3 regions of the Paraburkholderia sp. Ac-20342 genome follow, and region 1 is predicted to be linked to each of the others. Evidence: predicted binding sites of a transcription regulator. Region 1 holds the regulator's gene; each other region holds the start of a gene.
What was found. Region 1 encodes FNR, which switches genes on or off when oxygen is low (the NO sensors DNR and NnrR bind a similar motif). Its sites were predicted from a motif close to TTGATNNNNATCAA; they were not measured.
Positions count from the first base shown of each region.

Region 2: the regulator FNR is predicted to act here: its motif matches at 962-975, upstream of G3N58_RS18550 (basic amino acid/polyamine antiporter).
Region 3: the regulator FNR is predicted to act here: its motif matches at 5,764-5,777, upstream of G3N58_RS18535 (universal stress protein).

Region 1 is NZ_JAAGPQ010000002.1:102,072-109,223, forward strand. It holds gene G3N58_RS01250 (LuxR family transcriptional regulator) at 502-1,206, shown strand; gene G3N58_RS01255 (XRE family transcriptional regulator) at 1,190-1,507, opposite strand; gene G3N58_RS01260 (acyl-homoserine-lactone synthase) at 1,662-2,255, shown strand; gene G3N58_RS01265 (FCD domain-containing protein) at 2,485-3,174, opposite strand; gene G3N58_RS01270 (universal stress protein) at 3,473-3,940, shown strand; gene fnr (fumarate/nitrate reduction transcriptional regulator Fnr) at 4,177-4,971, shown strand; gene G3N58_RS01280 (SUMF1/EgtB/PvdO family nonheme iron enzyme) at 5,197-6,498, shown strand; partial or broken gene G3N58_RS01285 (transposase) at 6,608-6,829, shown strand; gene G3N58_RS33940 (hypothetical protein) at 6,810-7,019, opposite strand.
Region 2 is NZ_JAAGPQ010000041.1:42,404-49,555, forward strand. It holds gene G3N58_RS18540 (oleate hydratase) at 1-351, opposite strand, end outside; gene G3N58_RS18545 (UDP-glucose 4-epimerase) at 649-906, shown strand; gene G3N58_RS18550 (basic amino acid/polyamine antiporter) at 1,114-2,601, shown strand; gene speC (ornithine decarboxylase) at 2,660-5,014, shown strand; gene G3N58_RS18560 (arginine deiminase) at 5,017-6,240, shown strand; gene G3N58_RS18565 (ornithine carbamoyltransferase) at 6,273-7,152, shown strand, end outside.
Region 3 is NZ_JAAGPQ010000041.1:35,176-42,126, forward strand. It holds gene G3N58_RS18505 (DUF3564 domain-containing protein) at 171-545, opposite strand; gene G3N58_RS18510 (cytochrome C) at 586-900, opposite strand; gene G3N58_RS18515 (helix-turn-helix domain-containing protein) at 1,141-1,950, opposite strand; gene G3N58_RS18520 (response regulator transcription factor) at 1,916-2,347, opposite strand; gene G3N58_RS18525 (response regulator transcription factor) at 2,529-3,176, opposite strand; gene G3N58_RS18530 (PAS domain-containing sensor histidine kinase) at 3,173-4,546, opposite strand; gene G3N58_RS18535 (universal stress protein) at 4,854-5,690, opposite strand; gene G3N58_RS18540 (oleate hydratase) at 5,948-6,951, opposite strand, start outside.

The DNA of each region.
Region 1 (7,152 bases):
GATGTCAAACAACCTGGTCCGCCGGAAGCAAGGCCGGTCTCCCGTCCGAGCCATGTCAACGGCAAGGTGCGAATTGTCCATTTCGTATGACAATAGCGCCTGCGCGACGCCTCGCGCGTCATCGCGGCTCTTTTTCGGGACAGCAGCAACCCTGCCGAATTAAGCCGCCTCCCGAATAAGCTGGATAATTGCGATTAATCAAAAGGAAGCCGCAATAATTTTGTCAATAACACGCATTAAATTTCTTTATTTTTCGTAATGAGCATTTTCAATAGACTATGAACCCGGCATGGTCTAAAAATTTAATACGCATGTTTTTTCGCGACACTACGGGCACTGTCCGTCTCATGGCTGTGGTTCCGTCGCGTCGAGAATTCACCTTTTAGTGTTAGATTATGTGGATAAAACAGGTGGACGCGGAATACCGGCCCGCCGTTAACCGCAAATAGGTTGTTTGCGAGCCTGAGAGAGTCAAAATTGACGCTACATTTTATCGAGCAAATGGCTCCGCTACTGGACGCCGCCGACGAGGCGGAATGGTTCGGCGCGATCGCGGGCCTTGCCGAGACGTGGGGCTTCGACAGGATTCTGATCGCCATGCTGCCGCGCCCCACCATGCGTCTGGAAGATGCCTACCTGCGCAGCACCTACGCGCCCGCGTGGCGGCAGACGTATGACGATACGGGAATGGTTCATATCGACCCGACGGTCGCGCATTGCCTGTCGCGCGTCGCGCCGCTGATCTGGACGCCGGACCTTTTCTCGACCACGGCGCAGCAGGCGCTTTACGAGGAAGCTCGCTCGTACGGCCTGCGCTCCGGTGTGTCGCTGCCGATTCATGGGCCGAACCAGGAAGCCGGCATGATGTGCTTCGTCAACGACAGCAATCCATCCGAGGAATTCCGGCGCGATCTCAACGCCGTGCTGCCGAACCTGGTGTTATTGCGCGATCTCGTGATCGACACGAGTCAGCGGCATCTGAATACGCATGCCCAGACGTTGCTGCCCAAGCTCACGCCGCGCGAGCGCGAATGCCTGAAATGGACCGCGCGCGGCAAATCCACCTGGGAGATATCCCACATCCTGAACTGTTCGGAAGCCGTGGTGAACTTCCACATGAAGAACATCAGGACGAAATTCGGTGTGAATTCGCGGCGCGCGGCGGCCGTGATTGCGGCGCAGCTCGGGCTTATTGACCCGGGTTGAGCAACGCGGCGGCGTCGCGGCTGTACATCACGCGTTCGGCGCGGCCGAGGTCGGCGTCGGACACCGTCTTCATGAAATACAGGCCCAGCAGAATCGACACCGGTGCCGGAATCTCCGCGCCCGACTCGAAGCGGCTGCCGCGCGACTGCGTGACGCCGAAACGAGCCCAGAAACGGCGCTGGCTTTCCTTTTTCTTCTTGCGATAGGCAATGATCAGCACGCGATCCACTGCCGAGGAAACGTCCGCCGAGCGCGGCTGGAGATGGGTTTGCGGTTGCCAGTGACTATCGAGGAGTTCCATTTTTGAGCCTTGTAGGTTGAGTGTGGATACGTGTCCGAATTCTGCGTGACCCGATAAGCATCCACACCTATCCAGGTAGGTAGGTGGCAGAACGACCCAAAATGCATAAGTTTTCCTGCGTACTGGTAACCCCCAACACGTTCAGGAGAACGTCATGCAGACAACGATCCGGATTGGAATGCGGCAGGAATTCGACAACGAGGTCATCAACGAGATGTACCGCCTGCGGGCCCGGGTATTTCACGGCCGGCTAGGCTGGGAAATCCCGACCATCGCCGGCATGGAGATCGACGGCTACGATGCGCTCGGGCCGCACTATATGCTGATTCAGGGAGAAAACGAACAGTTGCGCGGCTGTTGGCGCCTGATGCCGACGGAAGGGCCCAATATGCTGAAGGACACCTTCCCGCAGCTGCTGCACGGCGCGGCCGCGCCGGTCGGCCGGCATATATGGGAATTGAGCCGCTGGGCGATCGAAACCGGCGGCGAGGAACAGTCGTTCGGCTTCACGGACATGACGATCCGCGCGATCCAGGAAGTCATGCGCTTCGCGCAGCGCATGGGCATCTCACGTTACGTCACGGTGACAACCACACCGATCGAACGGATGTTGCGCCGCGCCGGCCTCGACATCAGCCGGCTCGGCGAGCCGATGCAGATCGGCGTCGAGCGCGCCGTGGCACTCAACGTTGCAGTGAGCGAAAAGACCCTTACCGCATTGTTCGGACCGGTCGCGGCGGCAGCCTGATCGCCGGCTGAAGCGAATTCGAGCGCGGCCCGGTTTATGGACACCGTTTGACGGTCACGGTTTGCAGCCCTGATCGCCGTCTGATCGACGGCTCCGACTCTCCGCCCGATTCCAAGCCCGACTCTCGATCCGACTCCAAGCCCGGTTTGTGGCACCGATTCGCAGCCTGACAACAACCCGGCTGTGGCTTGACCACCGCGACACCCAATCCGGCGGCATGCGCGCCGACTCAGGAACCGAACATCCGTTCGAGAGCGTTCTCGAGATGCGCGCGCATCGCCGCCTCGGCGGCAGCCGCGTCCCTGCGGCGAATCGCATCGAGCACGGCCATATGCTCGGCCTGCACGAGCCGCTGCCGCTCCACCGTTTTCACGAGCGACAGATTGCGCGACAGGTTCATGCTGAACACGATCTGCTCCTCGATAAACGACATGACCGTGATGAAAAACGGGTTCTTCGAGGCGCGCGCGACCGCCACATGAAACATGAAGTCGTCCTTCGCGCCGATCCCCTGGGCTTCGATGATGCGCTCCAGTTCGTCCCACGCCTGCTCGATCGCCGCGATGTCCTCGGCATCGGCCTTCAGCGCGGCCTGCGCGGCCGCGCCCGCCTCGGTCACGATGCGGAATTCGTAGCAGCGGCGGATATCGGACAGCGTTTCGAGCGGCGCGAAGCGGCGCACGTCCGGATCGGGCCGCCGCGCGACGGTCGTGCCCGAGCCATGCCGCGTCGTAATGATGCCGTCCGCCCGCAGCCGCGCCAGCGCCTCGCGCACCGTCGGCCGCGAGGTCGCGAAACGCTCGGCGAGCGCATGCTCGGTCGGCAATCTCTCGCCTTCCTTGTACTCGCCTTCGAGAATGCGATTGAGAATGTCGCCGTAAATCTGGTCGGGCAAGCCCCTGGTTTTACGATCGTTCATCAGCGGACTGGGCTACTTGTCTGAATATGGTCTGATTGTAAGGCCAACCCTGTGACGCCTTGAGAAAACTTATGCGCCCTGTATTTTCCCGGGGATCGCCCGCGCTTGCCGCCGCAACGCTCGTCGCACAGCGACTGAGCCGCGAAATTTGGCAAATGTTTGATTTACATCCTGGTCGAGTGCATCTTTTCCGGCAATCATCTAAGCTTCGTTGGTATAAAAGACCGAGGAGCCCGGCCGCTGCAACGTTTGTTGCACAGCGGTTGCGGCAAATGCATTTCTCAGAAGCGGAGTCGATATGTACACACGCATTCTCGTCGCGGTCGACGGCAGCAATACCTCGCGCCGTGCGTTCGAAGCAGCGCTCGATCTGGCCAAATCCAATGGCGCGGTTTTGCGGCCGTTCTATGTCGTCGAAAACACGCCGATGTATTTCGAGGCGCCCGGCTACGATCCGTCCATTCTGCGCAACCGGCTGATCGAGGAAGGCCAGGAGCTTCGCGCGGAATTCTCGAAGGCCATGGCCGACCAGGGTGTGCGAGGCGAGCCGGCGGTTTCCGAGGCGTCATCGCTCGGCGATGTGTCGGATATCGTGCTGAAGGCCGCGGAAGAATTCGGCGCCGATCTGCTCGTGATGGGCACGCATGGCCGGCGCGGCTTCCAGCGGCTGATTCTCGGCAGCGTCGCCGAGCGCTGCGTGCGTCAGGCTACGCTGCCGGTGCTGCTGATTCCGTCCGCCGCGGGCACCGGGAAGGAATCCGCCTGAGTTGTTGCAGCATGCGCCGGGCACCGCATACAACGCGATGCCTGGCGGCAACCGGGCCGCCGTGTCCGCCGGCAGAGAACCCACCGGCACAATCCCCGGCGGCTCATCGTCCCGCTCCGGAGTGAACGCGCAGGCTTCGCAGAATGCCCACTCAGCCCACGCGTCACTTTGCCACCCGGCCCGTGCAAAGACGGATGGGACAATCGATTCACCCTTACGCTTACCGCGCGCAGACCATGCCGACCTCTTCCGCTGCTAGCCGTTCCCTACCCCGCGCCACCGGCACGGCCGATCGCACCACCGGCGCGCCGCCCGCGCGCGGCAGCCGCCGGACCCCAGCCGCACGCACCGCCGCGCGCTGCTCGAGTTGCTCGATGCGGCAGCTCTGCATGCCGCAGGGCTTGTCGCCGGAAGAGCTGTCGAAGCTCGAAACGCTGATCTGCTCGGCGCGTTCCGTGCAGCGCGGCGAAGCGCTCTATCGCAGCGGCGACCACTTCGACAGCATCTACGCGGTGCGCTCGGGCTCGATGAAAACGGTGATGGTTCATCGCGACGGCCGCGAGCAGGTCACGGGCTTGCGCCTTGCCGGCGAAGCGCTCGGGCTCGACGGCATCAGCGCGGACGTGCATGCGTGCAGTGCCGTCGCGCTCGAAGACAGCAGCGTCTGCATCGTGCCGTACAGCGCGCTGAAGCTGCTGTGCCGCGAGATCAGTTCGATGCAGGAACGCATGCACAAGCTGCTCGGCGCGCAGATCGTCAGCGAGGCGGCGCAGATGATGGTGCTCGGCTCGCTGTCCGCCGACGAACGCGTCGCCGCGTTCCTGCTCGACGTATCGCAACGCAATGCGCAGCGCGGCTATTCGTGGGCCGAATTCAATCTGCGCATGACGCGCGAGGACATGGGAAGCTATCTCGGCATGACGCTCGAAACCGTCAGCCGCACCCTGTCAAGATTTCAAAAGCAAGGTCTCATCGACACGCAGGGCAAGCACATTCGCATCGTCGATATCGAAGGACTGCGGCAGGTTTGAGCCGTCTGTCGGCCCGCTCGTGAAAGGGCTTACGGGCCCGTATGCCGTCTTTTTCCAGCGGTATTCCTCGCAGCTTTTCGTGCGCTTTTCGCGCACTTTTCACCTTGGCACGGGCCCTGCGAGCGGATAGAGTTTTTGGACCGTCCCCCGTGGCAAGCCGCTCGCGCGGGACAGGAGTGAGCGCCTTGCGCTAACTCTGCTCGACCGCCTTAGGAGACCCGGCGAATGAATCGCGACCCTGCTCCGCATCACCCGCTCGTGCAACGCCTGATCGACGCGCGTCGAATCACCGACGCCCTCTTTGCCGTCGTCAAACCCGAACACCTCTATGAGCGGCCGATCCGCGAACGTCATCGCATCGTGTTTTATATCGGCCACCTCGAAGCCTTCGATCGCAATCTGTTCGACCGGCGTCTGTTCGATCTGCCCGCGTTTGCGCCGGAACTCGACCAGCTTTTCGCATTCGGCATCGATCCGGTCGGCGGCGGCTATCCGACCGACGAGCCGAGCGACTGGCCCTCGCTCGATACGGTGCGCGAGTACGCGGTACGCGCGCGGCGGCAAATCGACAACGCGCTCGACAACCTCGGCGACGTGGCTCGCGGCGAGGCAGCAGAGCAGTTGCTCAACGTCGCGATCGAGCATCGTCTGATGCATGCCGAAACGCTCGCGTACATGTTCCATCAGTTGCCGCTCGCGCAGAAGGACACCGCATTGCGTGAGGCCGTGGCGACGCGTCCCGAGCGGCGCGGGGCGTTGTCGTCGATGGTGAGCGTGCCGGCCGGGACCGCCGTGCTCGGCATGACGCGCGAGGCCGGCCGCTTCGGCTGGGACAACGAGTTCGGCGCAAGACAGGTCGAGGTGCCCGCGTTCGAGGTCGACCGCCATATGGTGACGAACGGCGCGTTCCTCGGGTTCATCGAGGACGGCGGTTATCGCGAGCCGAAGTGGTGGTCGCCACGTGACTGGGCGTGGCGCGAAGCCGAGCGCATCGACCATCCGGCCGGCTGGTCGCAACGCGCGGCGCGAAGCGACCATGGCGAATGGACGCTGCGCACGATGTTCGACGAGGTGCCGCTGCCGCTCGATTGGCCCGTCTACGTCAGTCACGCCGAAGCGAGCGCCTATGCGCGCTGGGCCGGCAAGACGCTGCCGACCGAAGCGCAATGGCAGCGCGCCGCGCATGGCGCGCCGCTGGCGGCATCGGGCAATTTCGACTTCCGCAGTTGGGACCCGCAACCCGTCGACGCGCATCCGGACAACGTCAGCACGTTCGGCGTCGAAGGTCAGTTCGGCAATGGCTGGGAGTGGACCTCGACGTTATTCGACGCACTGCCCGGCTTCGAAGCGTTTCCGTTCTATCCCGGCTATTCGGCCAACTTCTTCGACGGACAGCATTACGTGCTCAAAGGCGGCTCGGCGCGTACCGCGGCATGCATGCTGCGGCCGGAATTCCGCAACTGGTTTCAGCCGCATTATCAGTATGTTTATGCGGGGTTCCGCTGTGTGAGGGGTTTGACGGATTAAGCGATAGTTGACGCGGAAAATCGACTATCGCTTTATTGATCTGCTGCAGGAATCCTGGACAGAAATGAGTGTTAGTGTTTCGGAGCAATTTTCCCCATGACACGGGAGATTGGCGACGAAACGCAAACAGTACCCGGTGGAGCAGATCGTGGCGGCGCTCAAGCAGGCTGAGCTGGGCATGCCGGTGGCGGACCTGATCCGGCAGCTGGGGATATCCGAGCAGACGTATTAGCGATGAAAAAAGCAGTACGCGGGCCTGGAGTCGAACCAGGTCCGCGTACTCAGGCAGTTCCAGGACGAGAATGCGCGGCTCAAGAAGCTGGTTGCGGAACCCAGTCGAACAGACGCGCTTTACTGAAACCGCAGACGGCCGCCGCGCGATAGGGACGCCCGTCCCCGATGCGAGTGGCCATTGCGAGAACGCCCTGTTGGACGCGATCAGCCGAAAACCGCTCGCCGCCGGAAAGAGCTGCAATCATCTCCCCGGTCTGAGCGGCCACCCACATTTCGTCATCGGTCACTCGCTCAACCCCGATACTTACACATGACAGGCCCAGACTGCCGCATCTGGCGCACACCCCGGGCACCTGCCGTCGCCACCATAGTCCAAGGCGACGCGCTGGCGGACTGCCACAGGTCGAACGAGCGAGCCGC
Region 2 (7,152 bases), on a different contig from region 1:
AGTCTCGTTCCAGTCGAAGATCTCCTGCGTCACGTTCCTGCTGTCATCCAGGGTCGGAATCGATGAGAAGAGATCGTAAGTGCATAGATATTTGCTCTCCAGCATGCGGCCGCCGCGCACGATGCAGCCACTTTCCGCATTGCCCGCCCCGTCCAGGCTGCCGCCGGGTTTGTCGAGCGCTTCGAAAATGAGGATGTCGCAGCCGCGCACGTGGCCGTCGCGGATCAGGAAGGCGGCAGCGGCCAGCGAGGCAATGCCGCCGCCGACAAGATAGAACCTGCCGACCTCTGCGGTGCTGCTGCCGAGGTCGTCGCGCCGCGTTTGTGCATGAATGGGGGCGGAGTTTTGCATGTTGTTTTCCTTTTCATGTTCGCCGCAATCGGAGTGCGAGCGCACCACCTTCGCATCTGGAGGAGCGTTGGCCCAACATACGCGTGGTGTCGGTATTTCGATTGAGTTGGATCAAACAACGTTTGCTGAGACGCCGCCGTGCACTTCCACCCGTCGCCTGTCGTTTCGGCGCGGCTTCGGCGTATCTCGCCACTTTGCCACCCTGTGATTCATATCAAAGTTGCCGGACGCTTCTCCCATACGATGGTTCGGCATATGCGTCATCAATCTGGTTAAACGAAACATCAGGAGCGAGTCATGGCGCTTTGCGGAAATGTTAGTGACGGTAATTGGTCGGTGTCGGTGGAGACGCATCAGGCCATGGGCGGTTACGACTGCTCGATCCAGCTTAGCCACACCACACCGGAAGGCACATTCACTCACAAGTTCACTCACAGCAGCATTTTTCCGAGTGAACGCGAGGCTGTACTCGCCGGGTTTCGCGAAGGCATGACCTGGGTGCAACTCAAGATGTCGAAGACGCTATCGGTGTCGTTGGGTGTAGACGGGATGTAGATGGGGTAGGGGCGGAAGCCCGCTTCGGTCTCAAGCCCGCCGGTCCGCGTGCAGCTTGATACAGATCAATTGGGGCAGGTCGAAGTCTTCTATTCTCGATTGCAACAACCGGTCAGGTGCGGAGCTTCAAGGCTGACGGTCACCGTTCCAATCAGAAATTCACCGTGCCGCGCGGCCGCGCACCCACCCGGCACCAGGAGAGAAACAATGGATCAGCCGCATGGCATTTTGAGCGGTGCTCAAGCGCAACCTTCTGGCGTGTCCCAGGCCCGCAGCCGGAAGTTGGGCCTGCCGCTGCTCACGGGAGTCGTCATTGCATCGATGATCGGCGGGGGCGCATTCAATCTGCCGCAAAACATGGCGCAAGGCGTGGGGCTTGCTGCAGTGGTGATCGCGTGGGTCATTACGCTGATCGGCATGTTCTTTTTATCGAACACGTTTCGCACGCTGGCCGACAAACGGCCGGATCTGAAGGCCGGCATCTACTCGTATGCGAAAGAAGGCTTCGGTCCGCTGGCTGGTTTCGAAATGGCATGGGGATACTGGCTGTCGGCCGCGTTCGGCAACGTCGCGTTTGCGGTGTTGTTCATGCAGACCGTGGGCTATTTTTTCCCGATCTTCAAGAGCGGTAATAACTGGCCGTCAATCATTGGCGCGTCGCTGCTGATCTGGGTGATGAATTTCGTCGTGCTGTCCGGTGTGAAGCGGGCAGCGATCCTGAACGTGATTTCGAGCGTGCTGAATATCGGCACCATTGCGGTTGCCCTGTGCGCGATGGCGGTGGCGATCAAGGGCGGGATGTTCTCGTATGACTTCTGGGGGCAGCAGCAACATCTGGGCAGCCTGCTCGGCCAGGTCAAGAGCACGATGCTCGTCACGCTATGGGTTTTTATCGGCATCGAGGGTGCTGTCGTCGTTTCGGATCGCGCGGACAAGGCGTCGCAGGTGGGTGTCGCAACGTTTCTCGGCCTGCTCGTCTGCACCGTGCTGTACTTCCTGTTGTCTGCGTTACCTTTCGGCGTGATGCATCAGGCGCAGCTCGCGGGGCTCGCATCGCCGTCCGCCGCCTACGTGCTGAAAGCGGCGGTCGGAGATTGGGGCGCGGTCTTTATTTCGGTGGCACTGATGTTGTCGCTGCTGAGCTGCTGGCTCGCGTGGACGATTCTGGTCGCCGAGTTGCCGTATGAAGGCGCGAAGGATGGCGTATTTCCGAAGTTTCTGGCGCGCGAAAACCGCCGCCACGCCGCCGCGCCGTCGCTGTGGATTTCGAGCGCCACGATGCAGCTCGCGGTGTTCGTCGTGCTTTTTGCCCATGACGCATGGAACTGGTTGATCTCGATCACCGGCGTCATGATTCTGCCGCCTTACCTCGCCAGCACCGCGTTCCTATGGCGCTATGCGTTGCAATCGAAGTACGAGGCGAGTGCGGGCGAAACCGTTCGCGAGTCGATCTGGACCGGTGTGCTGGGGACGGTCTATGCGGTCTGGCTGCTTTACGCGGCCGGCCCGCAGTTCGTTCTGATGTCGACCATTCTTTTTGCCATCGGATTCCCAGTGTTCTGGTGGGCCCGGCGCGAGCACGCACCCACTGAACCGGTTTTCACTCGCCGGGAAATCGTCGTCGCCGTGATTCTGACCGCCGTGGCGATTGCCGCGCTGGTGCTGTTCGCTCGCGGCACGGTCAAGCTGAGCTGAACCGTTCGGCGTGGACGCCGAACCCTGTTCCATTGCGGTATTTTCATCAGGAATCACGATGCCATACGACCAGATGTTTGGTTTCCTGTTTTGTTGCGCGATGCCACTGCCGCCGACATTGCCGTCTTCGCGGCTGCAGCGCATTGTCGATGAACTCGGCCGGCTCGGTTACGGCACGACGATCACCGCCGAACCCGCCGAGGCCTGTTCCGCTATCCGCAGCGACGCGTCAACGGGATGCATCGTTGTCGAATGGTCGCTGAGTGAACCGGAAAGTGACGTCGAGTCGTTTGTCCGGTTCGTGCGCGAGCGCGGCCTGGATGTGCCGGTCTTCATTCTGGTGGAGCGTCATCTGCTGGAAGAAATTCCTGTGGCGGTGCTCGGTCAGGTGACGGGCTACATCTTCATCGAGGAAGACACGCCGGAATTCGTTGCGCGCAATCTGGTGAGTCATTTGCACAGCTACGCCGATTCGCTCAAGACGCCGTTCTTCGGCGCGATGGTGGACTACGCGGAGCAGGCCAATCAGATGTGGACCTGCCCGGGCCACAACGGCGGGGTGTTTTATCAGAAGAGCCCGATTGGCCGCGCGTTCGTCAAGCATCTGGGCGAAGCCGTATTCCGCAATGACCTGGATAACTCGGTCGTCGAACTGGGCGATCTGCTTGTGCATGAAGGCCCGGCACTGGCGGCGCAAAAGGCTGCCGCGCGCATATTCGGCGCGGAACGGACGTATTTCGTGCTCAACGGGACCTCGACGTCGAACAAGATCGCGTTGACCGCACTGGTAGCGCCGGGCGACCTCGTGCTGTTCGACCGCAACAACCACAAGGCCGCCCATCACGGTGCGCTGTTGCTGGGCGGCGGCATCCCGATCTATCTGCCGACCACGCGCAACGCACACGGCATGATCGGGCCGATCGATTTCGATGCGCTCGACGAAAGGTGCGTTCGCGACAGCATCCGGCGTAACCCGTTGATCAAGGACCCGCACGCCTGGCAGCGCGAAAGGCCGTTTCGCGTCGCGATCATCGAACAATGCACCTATGACGGCACGATCTACGACGCGCAAATGCTCATCGAGAAAATCGGGCGGCTGTGCGAGTACATTCTGTTCGACGAAGCATGGGCCGGATTCATGAAATTTCACCCGTTGTTCAAAGGTCACTTCGCAATGGGTCTCGAAGGACTGGATGCGTCCGCTCCCGGCATTATCGCCACGCAATCGACGCACAAACAACTGGCGGGTTTTTCGCAGGCATCGCAGATTCACGTCAAGGATGAGCACCTGGATGGACAGCGCAGACAGGTGAGCCATCGGCGCTTCAATGAAATGTTCATGCAGCATGCGTCGACCTCGCCGTTCTACCCGCTGTTCGCATCGCTCGACGTTGGTGCGCAGATGATGCGCGGCCGTTCAGGCGAAGTGCTGTGGGATGACACCATTCGGCTCGGCATTGAAATGCGCAAGAAGATTCGCGCGCTGCGCCGCGAGTACGAAACCACTGAAACCGATTCGGCGCGGCAATGGTTCTTCGATCCGTTCGTGCCGGATGTGGTCCAGTTCGAGAATCGGACCGAGCGTTGGGAAGACGTGCCAACCGAACGGCTGGCCGCGAGTGCGGACTGCTGGGAACTGGTCCCGGGGCAGAAGTGGCACGGTTTTGGCCCGCTGGCGGCGGGCTATGCGATGACCGACCCGAACAAGCTGACGTTGCTCACGCCCGGCTTCGATCGTGGCACTGGTGAATACGCAGAGCATGGCATTCCGGCGGCGGTGCTCGCCGAGTTCCTACGCGAAGTGCGGATCGTGCCCGAGAAGAACGATCTGAACAGCATTCTGTTTCTACTGACACCTGGGCTGGAATCGTCGAAGGCCGGCACGCTGCTTTCCGCGCTGGTACGGTTCAAGCAACTGCACGACGACAACGCGTTGCTCGACGATGTCATCCCATCTTTTGTCGCGGCCCATCGCAAGCGTTACGCCGGTGTCGGGCTGCGTGATCTTTGCGCGCAGATGCACGGCTTTTATCGCGAGCATAACGTCAGCCGTCTGCAGCGGGAGCAGTTTCGCGCGTCGCATTTCCCCCAGGCCGCCATGCTGCCGCAGGAGGCGATGCACGAACTCGTGCGCAATAACGTCGAGCTGTTGCCGATCGAGCACATCGGCGGCCGGATCGCAGCCACGCTCGCACTGGTCTATCCGCCTGGCATCGGCGTGATTGTGCCAGGCGAACGATATGACGAAAAGGCGTTGCCGATGCTCGACTACTTCCGGATGTTCGAGGAAGGCGGCAACCGTTTTCCCGGCTTCGAAAATGAGATTCAGGGCATCTATCGCAAGACGGAAAGCGATGGAAGCACGCGGCTTTATACGTACGTCGTAATCGAGCAATCTACTTCCAGGGGGTAACGATGGCTTCAGGCGTTCATTCGGAGGCCGGCAGGCTGCGCACGGTCATGGTTTGCAGTCCCGGGCTCGCGCATCGGCGCTTGACGCCAGCGAATCGCGAAGCGTTGCTGTTCGACGATGTGATCTGGGTCGACCGGGCAATCGAGGATCACAAGGTATTCACCGGTGTGCTGCGCGAACGGGGCGTCGAGGTACTGGAATTCCACCACCTGCTCGCCGAAACGTGTCTGAATCCGGTGGCACGCGACTGGATTCTGGACCGGCGCATCGTTGAAGAAGAAGTCGGAACAGGCATGCTGCGTGAGTTGCGGCTGTGGCTCGAAGAGATGCCCGCGCAGCAACTGGCTGACGTGCTGATTGGCGGGGTGGCGAAGGCTGAACTGCCGTTCGACGCTCGCGGGCTGTTCGGCGGCTATCTCGAGCGCTCGGACTTTGTGATCCAGCCGCTCGTCAATCTGATATTCCAGCGTGATCCGAGCGCGTGGGTGTATGGCGGCGTCACGCTGCATCCGATGTTCTGGGCCGCGCGGCGGAAAGAGACCTTGCTTCTTGCCGCCGTGTATGCCTTCCATCCGCGCTTTGCCGGCGAGGTCAAGACATGGTGGGGCGGTCCCGAGACGAGCTATGGCGTCGAGACGCTCGAAGGCGGCGACGTGATGCCGATCGGCGGAGGCATCGTGCTGATCGGCATGGGGGAGCGCTCGAGTCCGCAGGCGGTCACGCAGGTCGCACGCGCCTTGTTTGCCGGTCACGGCGCCAAAAGGGTGATCGCCTGCCAGTTGCCGAAAGCGCGCGCGTCCATGCATCTGGACACGGTGTTTTCGTTTATCGACGTCGACTTCGTCAGCATTTATCCGGACGTCGCGGATGCCATCCGGTGCACCAGCCTTTATCCCGGAGATGAACCCGGCGAGATTCGCTACGAACGTCATGAGGAAAAATTTCTTGCTGTCGTGGCGAAGGCATTGGGTCTCGGCTCGCTGCGCGTATTGACTATCGGCGGCGACACCTATGAAGCAGAACGCGAGCAATGGGATGACGGCAATAACGTGCTGGCACTCGATCGCCGGGTGGTGCTCGCCTACGACCGCAATACCTGCACTAACCGGAAGATGCGCCAGGCCGGTGTCGAGGTCATCGAAATCCCCGGTGGCGAGCTTGGGCGAGGCCGAGGCGGTACCCACTGCCTGAGCTGTCCGATCGAGCGGGACGCTATCCCTCTCTGACGCGCTCCGGAAATGACCGACTAACGGAAATCATCATGTTCAACGTACATAACCGAAGCTACCTCACGCTGATCGAATACACACCGCGCCAGATCCGCTACCTGCTCGACCTGTCGAGAGATCTGAAGCGGGCGAAATATGCCGGTACGGAAACGCCGCGCCTGAACGGCAAGAATATCGCGCTGATTTTCGAAAAGACGTCGACGCGCACTCGTTGCGCGTTCGAAGTCGCCGCGCACGATCAGGGGGCTCACGTGACCTATATCGATCCGGCAGGTTCGCAGATCGGACATAAGGAATCGATGAAGGATACGGCTCGCGTGCTGGGCCGCATGTACGACGCGATCGAATATCGGGGATATGGCCAGGAGATCGTCGAGGAACTCGCGAAATATGCGGGGGTGCCGGTCTACAACGGTCTGACCGACGAATTCCATCCGACGCAGATGCTGGCCGACATGCTGACGATGCACGAACACAGTGATAAGCCTTTGCATCAGATCAGCTATTGTTACATTGGCGACGCGCGCAACAATACCGGCAATTCGCTGATGATCGTGGGTGCGAAACTCGGCATGGATGTCCGCCTGTGCGCGCCGCGTCGTCTGTGGCCGCACGACGAACTGATAGAACAGTGCCGCGCCATCGCGGCCACCACCGGCGCGCGTCTCACCTTGACTGAAAAGCCCGGCGAAGCGGTGAGGGGCGCGGACTTCATCTATACGGATGTGTGGGTATCGATGGGGGAGCCGTTCGAGAAATGGGGCGAGCGGATCAACGAACTTTTACCGTACCAGGTTAATGCAGCACTGCTGGCCTCGACTGGTAACCCGCGGGTGAAATTCATGCACTGCCTGCCGGCGTTTCATGATGCACACACTGAAATTGGCAGGCAGATCGCGGAGCAGTACG
Region 3 (6,951 bases), on a different contig from region 1:
GTCGCCGCTCTGTCCGGCTTGGGCGAACGGCCGGTTAGCAGCGTCCGGCCAGCCCGCTGGGAGTCGGTAGCTGAGTGGCTGCAGAGGCCGATAGAATAGGGGCCATACGCGTGCCGCATGCCGTCCAGACCCGCTGTCAGTCTTCCTTATCGTGATGATTCACACGGTGTTCAGCGTGTCTCGTCGCCTGCAAAAAAGCTGCTTTCCGGGTCGATGCATTCGGTGTCGATACATTGCACGTGCCATTGGCCGCTCATCAGCGCTTGACCTTTATTGGCACACCATTGGGCACGTCCGGTTTCTCCTTCGAACGAACTGCCGGGCGCGTTCAGATCGAGTCCTTCGAGCACGCAGGTGGGTGTTGAATCATGCGGACCGCACACGAGTGTGTTGCCGCAGTCGACGTGCAGCGTGCCCCACTCGGGCAGTTCGAGCCCCAGGTGTCCTTCACGCGACCATTGGCGCGTTTCCTTGTCGAGCCACAGGATGACGAATGCCATTGGATTGATGCGATCGAACGTGTCGAGGTGGATGGTGAGACGCATGACTTTCTCCTGGTGTAGCGCGTGCATCTGCAGATCGCGACTAGCCGGCTGACTGCCTCAGAACCCACTGGATCAACACGTGCGCGTCTTCCGGAGTGATCGGGCCGCCGCGATCCGGCGGCAGTGGCATGGCTGCATCGCCCCAATGTGCTTTGCCGCCGACCCGCAGCTTGTGTTCGAGCATCGCCTGTGCACCCGGCACGTCGCGATAGCGTTCCGCGATCTGTTCGAACGAAGGCGCGAGGAAGGGTGCGTCGCGGGTATGGCAGAACATGCAATGTTGTTGATTGACGAGAGCGGTCGGCTCGGACTGCGCGCGCGCTGCGCCATTTGCTGTCAGTAATGCCGCAAACAGGATCGCGGTAAGAAATTGCGGGGAAGCGGCATTCACGACACACACTCCACGAAAGGTTTCAGGATCAGTGTAGGGTGCGGGACGCCGTTACGATTGACGCACGTCAAGCCGATGTTTTTTCACTGGTTCGCGGATGCATTTGCAGTTGAGGTACCCGTGCTCACGTGCAAATGGTGTTTCCGTGGAGTGAACGACGAATGGCGAACGGCGTCGGTGGTGCACCTGACGCGGCCTTTGCAACTACACCCGGGCGAGGCCGTCCATATCAAGAATTCTGATCTGCTTGCCGTGCGTGTCGATCAGCCTGGCTTTCTGGAACTTCGACATCATGCGGCTGACGGTTTCGAGTTTTAAACCGAGGTAGCTGCCGATTTCTTCGCGCGTCATACGCAGGTGAAACTCGGCCGGCGAGTAGCCGCGTGATTTGAGCTTGCTCGACATATTCAGCAGAAACGTTGCAACGCGCTGGTCAGCGGACATCGTGCCGAGCAGCATCATGAGTGTCGCCTCGCGCACGATCTCGCCGCCCATCAGTCGATGCACATGCTGCTGCACTGCCTTGACGTCGCGGCACATGGTTTCGAGAAGATGGAACGGGATGATGCAGACCTTGCTGTCCTCGATGGCTGGCGCGTCGCAACTGTGCTGCCCTGAACAGATACCGTCGAGGCCGAGCACATCGCCGGCCAGATGAAACCCCGTGACATGTTCGCGGCCGTCACGATGCATTACGACCGTTTTGAAGGAGCCGGCCCGAACGGCATAGATGTTCTGGAACGAGTCCCCCGCGCGGAACAGCGATTCCCCGCTTCTTATCGTGCGCGATGGGCAGATCAGCGCTTCGATCCGTTCGGTCTCGGCCGGTGTCAGGCCTTCTGGCAGGCAGAACGCGTGCATCGCGCAAGCCGAGCAATTGGCGCCCGAGCGCTTCGGGGCTGGCGTTGCAGCACCAGCGGTTCGCGGCGAGGGCAATGAGGCTTGCGCGACGATCCGGGCTTCGGAAAAGTCGACAACGTCAGACATGATGTGCTCCAGGATAATGAAGGCCACGTGTGCAGCGCTCGTGGGTAATCTGCCTGATCGTGTTGCAGGCGAGATCGAATTCACTCGTTTTGTCGAAGAAATACTGCGCGCCGTTGGCGAGGCACGCCTGACGGAAACCGTTGTCCGAATGGTTCGTCAGCACAATCGTGATCACCGGGGACCGGCTTTGCGCGAGACCACGCAACAGCTCCATACCGGTGCCGCCGGTCAGATGCAGATCCATCACCACAAGGTCCGCGCTCGTGCGCTCGATGCCGTCAAGCGCGGGGAGGGGTTCTTCGGCAACGCCCACGATCTGCACACCCTTGATCGTAGCGAAGTGCGCTGCCATGCGTTTCCTGATTGAAATCGTGTCCTCGACGAGGAACACGCGCAAGGTTGGCAGTGACGAGCTTGAGTTCATGGCTCGCAGTATCGGCCGCTCTATCTCAAAATAAAATCGGCGGCGAACGAGCTTGAGGTAGGGGAGTGCGAAGCTCGTGTAGGGAATTTCCTACGCGCGCCTCGCGACAGCGGAGTGGGGGCGCGAGCGGCGAGGGCCAGGACGGCGGAGCGGGCGTCGCGATAAAGGTGCTGTGACCTCGTTAGATGTCCTCGTCGTCCCCAAGCAGTTTGTGACGCGTGGCGTAGCGCACCAGCGCGGCTTCGTGCGGCATCTGCATTTTCTCGAGGATACGGGTTTTATAGGTACTCACTGTTTTGCTGCTGACACACAGTTCGGTGGCAATCTCAGTGAGCGTTTGCCCTGTGGCGATGCGGCGGAACACATCGAATTCCCGGTCGGACAGGCGCTGATGAGGCAGCGTGTCGGCGGGATCGTTCAGGCTCTGCGCAAAGCGTTCAGCCATGGCGAGGCTGACATAGACTCCGCCGCCGGCCACCTTGGTGACCGCCGAAACCAGTTCGGCGCTGGCGCTTTCCTTGGTGAGATATCCCGACGCACCAGCCTTGAAGGCTCGCACGGCGTACTGTTGCTCTGCGTGCATGGTGAGCACAAGAATGCGCAGCGCCGGTAGCTCATCCCTGATCTGCTTGATCAACTCGACGCCGTTGCGCCCCGGCATTGACAGGTCCAGCACGAGCACCTCGGCCGGATGCGAGCGAGCTAACGCAATCGTGCTGACGCCGTCGCTGGCTTCACCGACCACTTCGAAGCTTTTTGCGTTCTGCAGGATATGTCGCAGACCATCGCGCACAAGCGCGTGGTCGTCGGCAATCAGCACTCGAATCATGTTTGGCTCTCCTGCAGTTGGACGGCCGCGGTTGGAAAGGTGACGACCAGAACGAAGCCTTTGCCGTTGGAAGTGTGAATCTCGACCGTGCCGCCCAGCATGTACGCACGTTCACGGATGCCGAGCAAGCCAAAGGATTTTTCCGCGGACGGCGTCGATGCGGTGGCACCGCGACCGTTGTCCGCGACCTGCACGACGCAGGCATCGGCCTGGATGCGCACCGTGAGTGTGACGACGGTGGCCTCCGCATGGCGGGCCACATTGGTCAATGCCTCCTGGACGATACGGAACAGCGTGGTCGCGCCTGCCGGCGCGAAATGCATGTCACCGACGTCGATGTCGCGGTTCACATCGATGCCATAGCGGTTCGTGAAGTCGTTGGCGAGCCATTCGATCGCCGGAATCAGACCGAGGTCGTCGAGCATGACCGGGCGCAGATCGGCGGCGATGCGGCGTACCGACGCAACGGTCACGTCGATGAGCCGCCGCATGCCCCGCAGTTGCTGCAGAAGCTCGGGTTCCGCCGTGCTTTCCAGCGCCTGTTCGACTGCGGAAAGGTCCATTTTCAGCGCGGTCAACTGCTGTCCGAGGTCGTCATGCAATTCGCGGGCAATGCGGGTTTTTTCTTCCTCGCGAACTTTCTGCAAATTGGCTGAGAGTTCGCGCAGTTCCTCGCGCGATTTACGCTGCGCATCCTCCGCTTTCACGCGCTCGGTGATGTCGCGCAGCATCACCGTATAAAGCTTGTTATCGCCGTCGCGAACCTGGGAAATCGACGCCTCGATCGGAAACTCTTCACCGTTGCTGCGCAGGCCGAACAGCACGCGCTGCTGCTTGCCCATCTGCCGCTCGGACACTCCCGTCACGCCGAACTGTTCGACATGCCGCGCGTGCGTCGCGCGAAAACGCTCCGGAATGAAGCGCGAGAGCGAGGCGCCGAGCGCCTCCTCCGCACTGCAGCCGAACACATGTTCGGCCATGGGATTGAAGATGATGATGTTTTGCCGTTCGTCGACAGTGATGATGGCTTCCATCGATGAGCGGATGATCCCCATCAAGCGTGCCGCGTTGGCGCTGGACAGATTGCGTGCCTCGTTTGTCGCTGTGTAGGCACCGTGTGTGTGTGCGATCAGAAAGGCCGCGACGGCGAAGAGACAGGCAGCCGCGATGCACGCTATCAGCAAGCTGTTTTCCCTGAGCGGGGCTTCGCGCAGCGACAGGTCCACCGTCCAGCGCCATATTTCCAGCGCGAGCACGAGCGCGACGGCAAAGGCGAGCGCTCCGACAAACGCAGGACGTCGCACAAGCGCGGCGACTCGCGCCCGCGGTGATGAGCCGGACATGAAGGGCGTTTTACCGTAATGGGGCATGCGCGCCTCTTTGGGTGAAAGACAATCCGCGGTGCCGGTCGATGTTGGGCGCGGAGTGGGTCACAATGCCACGATGTTTCCCGCTTCGGTTGCGTTCAGCCTTCGCCCCGTGTGCCGCGTGCGCCGCCCATTTTGCGCGAATCGCACGGATCATGCCAGTGTCCCGATGGGCGGCGAGGTGTGGCGATCCCGCGTGCGCAGGATCTGGACGAGGGGCGAAGCGCCTCGATGTGCGGGGTGCTTTGAATTGGAGCGGGCGGCCCGGCCTGCGTAAAGTACGCTGCGGGTGAGCGTGCGGAGTACAGGTTCAATGCGACATCAACACGGGCACGGTCATCGACTTCAGGATCGTGCGGGTTGCCCCGCCCATCAGCAGTTCCTGCCAGCGTGAGTGGCCATAGGCGCCCATCACGAGCAGATCCGCGCCGAGAGCGTCCGCCTCGGAGAGCAACGTGTCGCCGATCGGGCCACCTGAGCTCGCATCGACGTCCCTGATCTCGACACGGATGCCGTGCCGCGCGATCACCGTCGCGATGTCGGTGCCCGGAATGCGCGCGCCCGGTTCGCCGCGGCCTCCGTTCACGGCGACGATCGTGGTGAGCCGGGCGGTGCGCATGAACGGCAGTGCATCGTGGACGGCGCGAGTGGCTTCGCGGCTACCGTCCCAGCAGACCATTACGTGGTCGCCGGGGGAAGTGACGCGGGTGGCATGCGGCACCAGCAGCACCGGTCGGACAGCGGACATGACGAGGTTTTCGGGGAAATAGTCGCCGACGTACGATTCCGGATCGTGCGGGTCATCCTGGCTGGCAATCACCAGATCGGCGTAACGGCCTAGAAGCGGCACCGCCAGATTGGCTGGATCATCGACGGCGATCCACTCACCCGCGATCTCCGCGCGGCGCAACTCCGCGTGAAACAGACGCTCGATCGCCCCGCGCCGTTCGGCACGCAACTGTTCATGCGCGGTGTAGTAGTCGGCGGTTCCGTCCATTACGTACAGCGAGCGCGGATCGGGACTGAACACGGCAAATACACCGGTTAGATGGGCGCCGAAGTGCTTCGCGAGGTGCAATGCCATTTCGAGCCGTGGATGCACGCGCTGGCTCGTGTCCAGGTGAACGACGATGGTTTTGTAGCTCATTGCAAAGCTCCAGAAGTAGGTGAGTGGCGCACGAACGCGTGATCTGAGTCTATGAGCGGGCGAGTCCGCCGCGTTGATTCAGATCAATGGTGCGGTGGTAGGCGCGACTGATGTCGAAGCTCGTCGGCCGAGGTGACCCTCGGTCGCTGCGCGAGATGCGCGAACCTGCGGACAAGCGCGCCGCCTTTTCATGCAGGGCCGCTGTCCCGCTCTTCCCGATGCGGGCGGCACGCTTCTGGCCGCCCGGCAATCGCTGACTAGTGGTCCCGCCGCGTCGAGAATGTGTTGTAGATGACTCGAGGGTCATGCTGCCCCTTGTAGACATCCGGTGCGCTCCGATCGAGCCCGAGCAGCGTGTAGACGGCATTCTGTGCCGAGCGCACCGAGTATTCGACGGTGAACACGACGTCGTCCGGCAGTTCGCAGAACTGTCCGATAAAAGCGACGTTGCGCCAGCCTTCGGGCACCACGGCGGGCCGGTCGCCGCGGCTGCGTGGCAGGAACTGGCTGGTAATGAACGGCATCATGCACGGGATGCAGTTGGCGTGTTCGAGAATGCGGGCCGCCTCTGCGTCCGTCTTCACATGACCGAGAATTTCCGTGAGGATTTCACGGCCGGTGCAGGCGGACATGGGTTTGTTGACGAAATTTCCAGACTGATCGACGCGCAAGCCATAGCCCCAGAACACCTGTACGTCCGCCGGCTGACCGATGAAATGCGGCTGATGCGGCAAGACGATCGAGGCGAGCCAGTTCGACTCGGGAAAAGTAATCAGGCCGCCCTCGCCGGGGACATTGCCGGTCAGGTCGCGGATCAGCCGGAACAACGTCGGTTCGCGCAGTGTCACGGTGAACGAGAGCCACTTCGACGCGTCGATATGATCGGCGAAGACCGACGGGTGGCCGAATTCAGGCCGGCCGGCCGCGATGTTTTTCCACAGGCTCCAGGCGCCCGTCGCCTCGACCGTATCTAGCGACGCGGGACGGTCCATTCCGCCCACGCTGGACGCGTCGGTCATCGAGCCGAGCGTGACGATCACTCTGTCGGCGGCACCGACCGGCACCTCGAAGCGTCGCGCCGCACGTTCGCAAACAAGGCCGCTCACACGATTCAGCGGGCCGGTCTCGTCGAACTGCAGATCGGTGACGCGGGTGTCCGCCTGGAACTGGACGCCGTGCGCGTCCAGCCAGCGGCACAGCGGCCGGACCATCGAGTCGTACTGGTTGTAGACCGTGCGCATGATGCCGTGCAACTGGTTGA